Linked DNA regions of Salipiger sp. CCB-MM3. The protein of the gene in region 1 interacts with the protein of each later gene in a pairwise test. Links are inferred from orthologs where the notes say so. Each region holds a gene or a part of one and is shown on either strand. Other genes may lie near its edges.

What was found.
Region 2: the proteins of nusG (region 1) and rho interact in binary tests that used the Escherichia coli proteins (3 or more experiments, as listed by UniProt). The link is inferred for Salipiger sp. CCB-MM3 from one-to-one orthologs.

The regions. Positions count from the first base shown.
Region 1 is NZ_CP014595.1:1,902,020-1,909,712, reverse strand. The notes cover bases 1,673-4,669. They hold nusG (transcription termination/antitermination protein NusG), read right to left. Parts: upstream 3,440-4,669; coding sequence 2,906-3,439; downstream 1,673-2,905. Other genes in these bases: AYJ57_RS09235 (hypothetical protein), read left to right, coding at 4,335-4,669; secE (preprotein translocase subunit SecE), read right to left, coding at 3,730-3,921; rplK (50S ribosomal protein L11), read right to left, coding at 2,333-2,782; rplA (50S ribosomal protein L1), read right to left, coding at 1,673-2,331. In the rest of the region: rplL (50S ribosomal protein L7/L12), read right to left, coding at 170-550; rplJ (50S ribosomal protein L10), read right to left, coding at 625-1,137; more of rplA, read right to left, coding at 1,633-1,672; more of AYJ57_RS09235, read left to right, coding at 4,670-4,892; AYJ57_RS09230 (tetratricopeptide repeat protein), read left to right, coding at 5,328-6,857; AYJ57_RS09225 (phosphatase PAP2 family protein), read left to right, coding at 6,874-7,693. UniProt on the Escherichia coli protein: Part of the processive rRNA transcription and antitermination complex (rrnTAC). The complex forms an RNA-chaperone ring around the RNA exit tunnel of RNA polymerase (RNAP).
Region 2 is NZ_CP014595.1:1,595,141-1,598,951, forward strand. What follows is about bases 1-2,876. They hold rho (transcription termination factor Rho), read right to left. Parts: upstream 2,143-2,876; coding sequence 859-2,142; downstream 1-858. Other genes in these bases: mnmE (tRNA uridine-5-carboxymethylaminomethyl(34) synthesis GTPase MnmE), read right to left, coding at 1-834; AYJ57_RS07710 (Maf family protein), read left to right, coding at 2,670-2,876. Outside these bases: more of AYJ57_RS07710, read left to right, coding at 2,877-3,269; AYJ57_RS07715 (shikimate dehydrogenase), read left to right, coding at 3,266-3,811. UniProt on the Escherichia coli protein: Facilitates transcription termination by a mechanism that involves Rho binding to the nascent RNA, activation of Rho's RNA-dependent ATPase activity, and release of the mRNA from the DNA template.

The DNA of each region.
Region 1 (7,693 bases):
ATCCATTCCTGGCCCCTGTCCCACCAGAGGCCTCCCGATCCTGGAACTCGCCTGAGAGAGGCCCCGGCCCTTCGGCAGAAGGGGCCTCTCTGAGACGGGTTCGGCTGGACCCGGAAAACTCCGGATCCAGCCTGTAGTCTCAATTGCTCCGGGCAGACCCGGACAGCAATTACTTGAGCTCGATTTCTGCGCCTGCTTCTTCGAGCTTCTTCTTGATCTCTTCGGCTTCGTCCTTGGAGACGCCTTCTTTGACAGCCTTGCCGCCGGCTTCCACCAGCTCTTTGGCTTCTTTCAGGCCCAGGCCGGTGATGCCGCGGACTTCTTTGATCACGTTGATCTTCTTGTCGCCTGCCGACTTGAGGATCACGTCGAATTCGGTCTTTTCTTCCTCAGCTGCTGCGTCGCCGCCAGCTGCCGGACCAGCCATCATCACTGCGCCGCCTGCTGCGGGCTCGATGCCGTACTCGTCCTTGAGGATGGTTTTCAGTTCTTGTGCTTCGAGCAGCGTCAGACCGACGATTTGCTCTGCAAGTGCTTTAAGATCAGCCATTTTACGTATTCCGTCTAGCTAGATGTGTTCCAACGTGCGGGTCTTCAACCCCACGAAGATCTGGTGGGATGCCGTTACGCCGCTTTCTCTTCGATGGTCGAGAGAATCGAGGCGATGTTCGATGCAGGTGCGCCAATTGCACCGGCGATGTTCGAAGCAGGCGCGCCGATGCAGCCGACGATGGAAGCAATAAGCTCATCGCGCGACGGCATTTTCGACACGGCCTCGACACCGGCCCGGTCCAGAGCCGTTCCGCCCATTGCGCCGCCGAGGATCTCGAACTTCGAGTTTGCCTTGGCGAAGTCCTCAACCACCTTGGCAGCTGCCACGGGGTCTTCGGAGTAGGTCAGAACGGTCATGCCCTCGAGGTATTCGGAAATGCTTTCGCACTCCGAGCCCTTGAGAGCGATCTTGGCGAGCCTGTTCTTGGCGACGCGAACCGACGTGTCAGCCGCGCGGGCGCGGGCACGAAGATCCGTCATCTCGGCAACCGTGAGACCTTCGTAGCGGCTAACCACCACGACGCCAGAGCTTTCAAAGATCTGGCCGAGTTCCTCGACCACTTTCTCTTTCTGGGCTCTATCCACAGTTTCACTCCAAGTTATGGAGGGGATTCGACCCCTCCGGCTCGTTCTGCCGGGTCTCCCCGGCCTCAAGGTCCGATCGGGTCGTCACATCGCGCCACCGGAACACAAGGCCCGGAACGTTATGTCTCTTCCCGTCTCAGGCAGGATTTAAGAGAAAACAGATCAAGAATCCGCCGCTCACCCACCGTCTCGGACGAAATCGAGGGCCGCCACGAATCGTGCGCTGCCCTCGTCTGCTCCGCTTACCGGGTTTTACGCCCCTTGCCAAGGGCGGATCGCCCCAAATGCGGAGACGCGCAGTCTACCACCGGTTCCGCAAGATGCAATCACGCAGGTGTCTAAGATGCGAACCAGCGCCACGGCTTGCAATTCGCGCCTAGATCCGCCGTCTCCCCTGCCCCGCCGAGACTTGACGACGGTCGAAGCTAACACCGCACCCAAATGCAAAAGGCCCCACCGTTTCCGGCGGGGCCTTCGCAATCAGATCGGGTCAGATCACTCGACGTTGGCCGAGGTCACGTCAACCGACACACCCGGGCCCATGGTCGAGCTGAGCGAGATCTTCTGAACGTAGGTGCCCTTTGCACCGGTCGGCTTCGCCTTGGCGACCGCGCCAACGAAGGCACGGATGTTCTCGGCGAGCTTGGCTTCGTCGAAGGACGCTTTGCCAACACCGGCGTGGATCACGCCAGCTTTTTCCACCTTGAACTGAACCTGGCCACCCTTCGCGTCCTTGACCGCCTGAGCGACGTCCATGGTCACGGTGCCGACCTTCGGGTTCGGCATCAGGTTGCGCGGGCCGAGCACTTTGCCCAGACGACCGACGATCGGCATCATGTCCGGGGTCGCGATGCAGCGATCGAAATCGATGGTGCCGCCCTGAATGGTTTCCATCAGGTCTTCGGCGCCCACGATGTCTGCACCAGCGGCCTGAGCTTCTTCAGCTTTCGGGCCACGTGCAAAGACTGCGACGCGCACGGTTTTGCCGGTGCCGTTGGGCAGGCCGACAACGCCGCGGACCATCTGGTCTGCGTGACGCGGGTCAACACCGAGGTTCATCGCGATCTCGACGGTTTCGTCGAATTTGGCCGAGGCGTTTGCCTTGATCAGAGCGACCGCTTCTTCAACGGTCACGTCTTCTTTGCCGGCAAAGGCTTCACGGGCGGCGCGGGTGCGTTTTCCGAGTTTTGCCATCTTACTTAACCTCGATGCCCATCGACTTGGCCGAGCCAAGGATGATCTGCATTGCCTGCTCGACGTCGTTCGCCGACAGGTCCTTCATCTTCGCTTCGGCGATCTCGCGCACCTGAGCGACGGTGACGGTCGCAACGGTCTCGCGGCCGGGGTTCTCGGCACCACGGGGACGGTTACGCTTGCCAACGGGCTTCAGACCGGCAGCCTTCTTCAGGTAATAAGACGCGGGGGGCGTCTTGATGTCCATGGTGAAGGACTTATCCTGATAGTAGGTGATCTCGGTCGGGCAGGGTGCGCCAACTTCCATGTCCTGCGTCTTGGCGTTGAACGCCTTGCAGAATTCCATGATGTTGATGCCGCGCTGACCCAGTGCCGGACCCACGGGCGGCGACGGGTTGGCTTTGCCTGCAGGAATCTGCAGCTTCATCTTGCCAGCAAGTTTCTTGGCCATCTGGCCTCTCCTTTTTCCATGCCCGACGGACGCGTCCGCCAAGCGTTCTATGGTGTGGTCTGGTCCGGGCAGCGCGCTGCCCTCGCCTCCCACCTGTTGGCGGGGTCACCCCCGCCGAGACGCTCAGCCCTGCTTCGAGACCTGAGTGAATTCCAGCTCGACCGGGGTTTCCCGGCCAAAGATCGACACCGACACGCGCAGGCGCTGGTTGTCGTCGTCCACGCCCTCGACCATGCCATCGAAGCCCTCGAAGGGGCCGTCGTTGACTTTGACCTTCTCGCCCACCTCGAAGTGGATGAGCGTGCGGGGCGCTTCTTCGCCTTCCTGGACCCGGCCGAGGATCGCCTGAACTTCGGCGTCGCGCATCGGCATCGGGCGGCCCTGCGGACCAAGGAAACCGGTGACCCGGTTGATCGAGTTGACCAGGTGATACCCCTGATCAGACATTTCCATGTGCACGAGCACATAGCCCGGCATGAAGCGGCGCTCGGTCGTGACCTTCTTGCCGCGGCGGATCTCGATGACCTCCTCGGTCGGCACGAGAACCTCGTCGATCTGGTCCTCAAGCGCCTGCTCGGCCACCGCCTGACGGATCTGCTCCGCGATCTTCTTCTCGAAGTTCGACAGAACGCTCACCGAATACCACCGCTTCGCCATCGGGCCCCTCTTCGTTTCTCGGCCACCTTGCCAGCGGCCTGTTCAGATGCGCGCCCGAAGGCGTGCTGCAGGTTCGTCGCGGATGCGCCGCGCCCCAAAAGAAAACCGGCGTGCAACCGAATCGCTGCACGCCCGCTCTGGGTAAGTTGGTCGTGCACTACCGCCACCGGGCGCCGATTTCAAGGGCTGCCCGCCGGCAAGCCCTCTGCGCTATAAAGGCGCTTCCTCTTGGCTGAAATATCCCGGGGGAGTCCGCACATGCGGACGGGGACAGCGCCCCCTGCCCCGGCTCAGCCGAAGAAGGACAGCAGGCCTTGCAGACCCGTGCGGATCAGGATGTCGACCAGCGCGAAAAAGATCGCGGTCAGCGTCGCCATGACAAAGACGGTGATCGTGGTCAGCACCACTTCGCGACGGGTCGGCCAGGCGATCTTGCCGATCTCGGACCGCGTCTGCTGGATGAACTGGAGCGGGTTGGTCATGCAGGTCTGCCTTGCGGGAAATCCTCGGTTGGCGGGTCGTATACGCCCGGTCGCCGCGTGTGACAAGCAGAGTCCCGCTCGCGAGGTCTGTTGCGGCTGCGGCGCGGACCTGCAGGTGACGCACACGCCTTGAAGCAGAGAGAGCGGTAGTTTGGTCGCCTGACCGCTGAGTTTCCGATGACAAACTCCTGAACGCACATGGCCGAACGTGATGGAACTGGATCAGTGCCGCCGCGTTCGCGCGCGCCTCGCTCGGCCCAGCCCGACCATCAAGGCAGGTCACGGAAATTACACGGGAAATTTCGACACCTCAGCGGCGGAACGCTTTTCCGACCGGCGGGGTTGGGTGGCCAGAAGCGAAAAGGCGACGACCCGCCACCCGCTACGAGAAACTCTTTATGGAGGACTATACGATGAAACGCATTCTTACCATTACCGCCCTCTCTTCGGTTCTTGCCACCGGCGCGCTTGCCGCAACGGAAGAGCAGTCCAACCTGATCAACCAGTATGCGCCCGACGTCAATGTCGAGATGCTGAGCGACCAGCAGGTCATCGAAGCCTTCGCCATCGCCAACAGCGGCGACTCGGACATCCACAAGGGTGAGAAGATCGAAGCCATCGCCATGCGCGACGAAGAGCCGATGACCTTCTCGGCCGAGCAGATGGCGCAGATCGAAGAATACCTGCCCGCCGAAACGGTGATGATGATGACCGGTCAGCAGCGCGGCGACGCTCTGGCGATCATCAACGGTGCTGACACCGATGACGATGTGAAGGCTCAGCTCATGGCGCTCGCCGACGAAGCCACCCCGGCGCTGACCCCGGCAGAAGTGTCGCGCGTCGAGACCCTCGCGCCCGACGCTGACCTGACCGTTCTGACCGCCGAGCAGGTGAGCCAGATCCGCGCCCTCATCTACACCGATGAGAACGACGCGCAGCTCAAAGGCCGCATCATGGATGTTGTGTCGTAAGACGACTGCATAGCAATATGCTGTAGGTGATCTCGGTCACCTCCGCATGGCCATATGGGCCGCGCCGGAAATCTCCGGTGCGGCCCTTCGCGTTCCACCTCAGGTTTAACGTCAATTTCCGAGTGCAACATCGCCTCATGAAGCACGGCAGAAGGCCCCTTTGCATTGAACTTGGGTGATTTTTGCTGACTGCGGCGACAATCATCGCGCATGATGCGCCGCAAGATTGTCTGCAAGTTTTGTAAAAAGCGGCCGCATTTGAGACCTTTGATTGAACAGTACACGTCTATTCGGCTGCACCTTCTCGGGCCCCTGTGTCTTCAGGATCGCGAGGGTCGTGATTGCACGCCGCAAAGTCAGCCCGCGCAGGCGGTGCTGGCGATGCTGGCGCTCGCGCCGCGGGGCACTATCCGCCGCAGCCGCCTGCAGAGTTTGATGTGGTCCAACAAAGAGGCGCATTTTGCCTCGCAAAGCCTGCGCAGCGCGCTTTATGCGCTGCGCCGTGGTCTCACCAAGGCCGGAGGCGAGGGGCTGCTGCTCTCCGACAGCGCCAGCATCACTCTGCAGACCGAAAATCTGTGGATTGACGTGTTGGCCTTGGATCAGCCAGACGAAATGGCGCGCCTGCGCGAGCGCTACGGTGCTGCGGTTCCCGAACTGCTCGAAGGGCTCGACCTCCGCTCGGCGGATGACGAATTCGAAGATTGGCTGCGGGTTCAGCGCAGCCATTGGCGCGAGCGTCTGCTGGAGGCCCCGACGGCAGAGGCAGCCTCACCCGGGCCCTCCAAAGACCCCGCCCCCCATCGCGGCGCGGTGATCGGACTTCTGCCCAGTGCCAGCCAACCCGCAGACAGCATGCTGCGGTTTCAGGCCGACACGCTGCTCGAACAGCTGATCTTTGGCGTGCAGCACCTCGTGCCGACGACGATCAACGACTTTCGCGAGACCTTGCCCGGAACCGTGCCCGGCGACAGCCTGAACAATCGCCCGGACATCCTGCTGCGGATGAGCAGCAGTTGCTTCGGCAACAGCGCGGGCCTTCGGCTTCAGGCGTTTCACGGCAGCGACAACAGCCTGCTCTGGTCACTCTCTTCGCCCCCGATCGACAAAACACAGATGAGCGTCGAAAGCACCGCGCTCGCCCGTTTCGTCGGCGAAGCCATGGACCGCATTTGCCATACGCTGACCTCGCCACACGGGCTGCGGCGCGACGCGGTGATCTCCCCGTTCCACGCCATCGTCGAGATGTTCCGTCTCGATCACAGCGCGCTTGACGCGCTCAAAGGCGAGTTGCAGCACGCCTATGGCATCACGCGAAGCACCACCTACCTCAGTATTCTCGCCTATCTGAACACTTTCACCGTGGGCGAGCATTGGCAGAGCTTCTCGCCGCTGGTGGCCGAGGAAACCGCCGATCTTGTCGCCCGCGTCGAGGCCGAACAGCCGTGGAATGGCGTCGCCATGGCGCTGGCAGGCCACGCCAAGGCCTATGTGCTGCACGACATGCTGGGCGCCGAGTTGCTGCTGAAGCGGGCGGTCGAGATCAATCCCTATATGGCGATCAGCTGGGACCACCTTGCGCTGCACGCGCTTTACACCGCGCGCTACGATCTGGCCTCCACCGCGTCGCGCCGGGCCGAGGCACTGGGACACTGCAGCCCGCTCGCCTTCACCTATGAGCAGACGCGCTGCATGATCGACACGCTTGAGGCGCGCTTCGACAGCGCGGCGGCACTGGGCCAGCGCATTCTGGCGCGGCGGCCCCGCTTCGGCGCGGCACTGCGCTACACCGCCATCAGCCTCGCGCATCTGGGAAAGCTCGACGAGGCGCGCGTCCTCATCGGGCGCATCCGCGAGATGGACCCGGATTTCTCGCCCAGCTGGGTGGACCGGAACCGCATGGCGGTGAATGATGAAAACGGACGTCTCATTTTGTCCGCGGGTTTGAAAAAAGCGATTTGCTAAAGATCGGGAGAGGGACATGTCTTCATTTGGAGAGACACTTCGCAACAGTTGGCTGCTTGCGGTCGGTGACAGCTTTGAGCTGAGCGCCCCCGCCGAGGCTCCGCCGGGACTGGTGGCGGGCGGCGCGGCGGTTCTTGGGGCCAATGCCGCGGGCAGCGGCGGCGCTTCGGCAGTTCTGAACCGGAACCGCAACAGGAACCGTAACCGCAATCGCAACAGGAACCGAAATCGCAACCGCAACAGGAACCGCACCAACGTCGAGGGCGGCAGCGCCTCTTACGAATACGGGGACATCCTGCTACCGTGGCGCGAGATCGAACGGTTGCACCAATTGCGCGACTATTGGATCGACCTGCCGATCGGCCTGCCCCCTGCCCTCTCGGTGCTCCACGCCCAAACGCTGGAGCTTTTCGACAAGCAGGTGCTGCGTGACACCGACGCGCACCGAGGGCGCAAAGACGAGATCCTGCGCGAGGCCGAACTGGAGCTGTCGGGCTACCTGCGGCCACTGGGGATCGAAAACCTGTCCGGCTATGACCACACGGTGGCGCTTTTCCTGATGGTGGCCCGCCTCGCCGAGGAGGTGGGCATGCGCTACAAGGAGCGCTTCAACGTGCCGCGCCCCAGTGCGGTCGAGCCGCGCCTGCGGCCCTATATCCCGGTGCCGGCGCATGCCTCATGGCCATCGAACCATTCGCTGCAGTCGTTCTCGATTGCCTTCGTCTTCAGCCGCGTGCTGCCCGAGCATCCGGGCATCGTAGAGCTGTTCCGCAGCGCCCGGCGCATCGCCGAGAACCGCGAATGGGCCGGCATCCACTACCCCGCCGACACCAAGG
Region 2 (3,811 bases), 310 kb from region 1 along the record:
GACCGGATCCGCCGCTTCGCGCAAACCCGCGGTGTCGAGCAGCGTCACCGGGAGTCCGGCGATTTCCATGCGCACCTCGATCACATCACGGGTCGTCCCGGCGTGTTCCGAGGTGATGGCAGCGTCGCGACCGGCGAGCACGTTGAGCAGGCTGGATTTACCCACATTCGGACGCCCAACAATGGCGACCTCAAAGCCGCTGCGAATGCGTTCCGCCGCATCGACGCCAGCCAGTTCGCGGTCGACCTCGGATTTCACTTTCAGAAGCGCGGCGCGAACGTCGTCCGAGACGTCGACAGGCACTTCCTCGTCGGCGAAATCAATGGTGACCTCAAGCAGAGAGGCCGCGAAGATCAAATCCTCGCGCCAGGCTTCGACCTTTTGCCCAAGTGCGCCCGCAAAGACGGTCATCGCCTGATTGCGCTGGCTTTCGGTCTCGGCTTCGATCAGATCCGCCAGCGCTTCGACTTGTGTTAGGTCGAGGCGGTCATGCTCCAGCGCGCGCCGGGTGAATTCACCGGGCTCGGCCTGACGGATCCCGTCCATCGCGCCAAGCTCGCGCAGAACGGCACGCAGGATCGCGATGCTGCCGTGCAGATGAAATTCGACAGTGCGTTCGCCAGTAAAGCTTTTGCCCTCTTCGAAGACCAGAACCAGCGCTTCGTCGAGGATTTGCCCTGCCCCATCGGTCAGGCGGCGCAGCGCGGTGCGGCGCGGCGCGGGAATGTCGCCGCAAAGACGAGAACAGGCGTCCCATGCGGAGGGTCCGGAAACCCTCACCACGGAAACGCCTGCTTTGCCGACCGCGCTGGCAAGTGCGAAGATCGTATCCATCCCCGCCTCCTTTGCGGTTTATGTTTAACTGTTCATGGAGTCGAAGAATTCGCCGTTCGTCTTCGTCTGCTTGAGCTTGGAGAGCAAGAACTCGATCGCGTCCGTCGTGCCCATCGGGTTGAGGATACGGCGCAGCACGAAGGTCTTTTGCAGGTCGACCTTGTCGGTGAGCAGGTCCTCTTTCCGGGTGCCCGACTTGAGAATGTCGATCGCCGGGAAGACGCGCTTGTCGGCAACCTTGCGGTCGAGAACGATCTCGGAGTTGCCGGTGCCTTTGAATTCTTCGAAGATCACCTCGTCCATACGCGAGCCGGTGTCGATCAGCGCGGTGGCGATGATGGTGAGCGAGCCACCCTCTTCGATGTTCCGCGCGGCACCGAAGAAGCGCTTCGGACGCTGCAGCGCGTTGGCATCGACACCACCGGTCAGGACCTTACCCGACGACGGCACGACGGTGTTGAACGCCCTACCAAGTCTTGTGATCGAGTCAAGAAGGATCACAACATCTCGTTTGTGCTCCACAAGGCGCTTGGCCTTTTCGATGACCATTTCCGAGACGGCAACGTGGCGCGTGGCAGGCTCGTCGAAGGTCGAGGAGACAACCTCACCCTTCACCGAACGCTGCATGTCGGTCACTTCTTCCGGACGTTCGTCGATCAGCAGGACGATCAGATAGCACTCGGGGTGGTTCTTCTCGATCGAGGTGGCGATGTTCTGCAGCAGAACCGTCTTACCGGTCCGCGGCGGTGCCACGATGAGCGAACGCTGGCCCTTACCGATCGGCGCGACCAGATCGATGATGCGGGCCGATTTGTCCTTGATCGTCGGGTCTTCGATTTCCATCTTCAGACGCTCGTCAGGATAGAGCGGTGTCAGGTTGTCGAAGGCGATCTTGTGACGGGCGCGTTCCGGGTCTTCGAAGTTGATCGCAGAGACGTCGACCAGCGCGAAGTAGCGCTCTTCATTGTCGGGTGCTCGGATCTCGCCTTCGATGGTGTCGCCGGTGCGCAGCGAATACTTCCGGATCATCTCGGGCGAGACATAGATGTCATCGGGACCCGGCAGATAGTTTGCCTCGGGCGAGCGAAGGAAGCCAAAGCCGTCCTGCAGCACCTCAAGAACGCCGTCGCCGAAGATGGTCCAACCCTCATCCGCACGCTCGCGGAGAATTTGGAACATCATCTCGCCTTTACGCATGGTCGAGGCGTTCTCGATGTCGAGCTCTTCGGCCATGGCGAGGAGATCTTTCGGGCTTTGCGCCTTCAGATCGGACAGGTTCAGCCGTTCAGTGCTTTCGGCACTTGTCATGCAGTCCTCCGGGCCGCGGTCGGCCGTTCTTTGTCATGTCTTTCGGGAAGATCCCACCCGGACGGGTGTTGAGAGAATGCCTATCCCCTCCCCCCGTCGAAGTCAATTCCCGGCGGCGGGTCTGGGCGGGGCCCGGTCTCTCTCAATTTAAAGAAAGAAAAAAGAGAGATGATTTTGTTTTTAGGGGAGCCCCAGACCGGTGGATCAAATGGTTCAGGGGCTTTCGTCCACGTGGAGAGATCCTGTGGATAGATCTGCGGAGATCCCTTGGCGCAGTTTTGGAGGAATCGGCCTTTGGATCAACGCAGCAAGGGATCTCTCGGGGTTTTGCTTCATTGTGGAAAGATCTTAAACAGGTGGTCGTCCACGAGCTTCTCCACAGCGAGGAGTTTTCCAAACCCACAGACTCAGGAATCACCGTGGAACATCGTGAAACCGGAGAGATCTCCCCAGCCTTGAAACTGCGGACGATTTTCCCCAGAAGCTTCCTCTGACAAAGACCCAAGGCTGCGAACAGGTTTATCCACATGAGTCTTCCGCTCATCCTCGCCTCCGGCTCGCAAATCCGCGCCGAACTGCTCCGTGCGGCGGGCGTTTCCTTTGGAATCGAGGTCGCGCGCGTCGATGAAGAGTCGATTCGCGACTCACTTCTCGCGGAAGGCGCTCCGCCGCGCGATGTGGCCGACGCTCTGGCCGAGTATAAGGCGCGCAAAGCCTCCGACAAAAATCCCGGCGCGCTGGTGCTGGGCTGCGATCAGGTGCTGAGCTGCAACGGCACGCTCTATTCCAAGCCGCGCAGCCCCGAAGAAGCCCGCGCGCAGCTGATGGAGTTGCGGGGCCAGCGGCTCAGCCTGCTGTCGGCTGCGGTGATCTATGAAAACGCCGAGCCGGTCTGGCGCCATGTGGGTGTGGCGCGGCTGCGGATGCGCGAGTTTTCCGAAGCGTATCTCGACGACTATATAGAGCGAAACTGGGAAAGCCTGCGTAGCTCCGTCGGCGGCTTCAAGCTGGAGGAAGAGGGCGTGCGCCTGTTTGCCAGCATCGAGGGCAGTCATTTCACCATTCTCGGCCTGCCTCTGCTCGAGCTTCTGGCCTTTTTGCAGGTACGGGGGATCATTGCCGGATGACCGACCACAAGATTCCGCTCGCGGGCGTCATCGGCTCGCCCATCGCGCATTCCCGCTCGCCGCTGCTGCACGGCCACTGGCTGAAGCGCTACGGGCTGCCGGGGCATTACATCCCGATGGATGTGCCCGCCGCCAAACTGGCCGAGACGCTTCGGCTGCTGCCGCAGATCGGGTTCGTTGGGGTGAACATCACCATTCCGCATAAAGAGCGGGTGATGGAGATCGCCGATGTGGTTTCGGACCGGGCGACGCTGATCGGTGCGGCCAACACGCTGACCTTCCGCGACGACGGCAGCATCTATGCGGACAACACCGACGGCTACGGCTTTATCGAGAACCTGCGTCAGAGCGCGCCCGACTGGCAGGCGGCCAGCGGCCCGGCCGTGGTGCTGGGTGCAGGCGGCGCTTCGCGGGCGGTGATCGCCTCGCTGCTCGATGCGGGGGTGCCCAAGCTCTATCTCAGCAACCGGACCCGGACGCGGGCCGAAGCTCTGCGCGAGGATTTTGGCCAGCGCGTGCATGTGGTGGACTGGGTCCGTGCG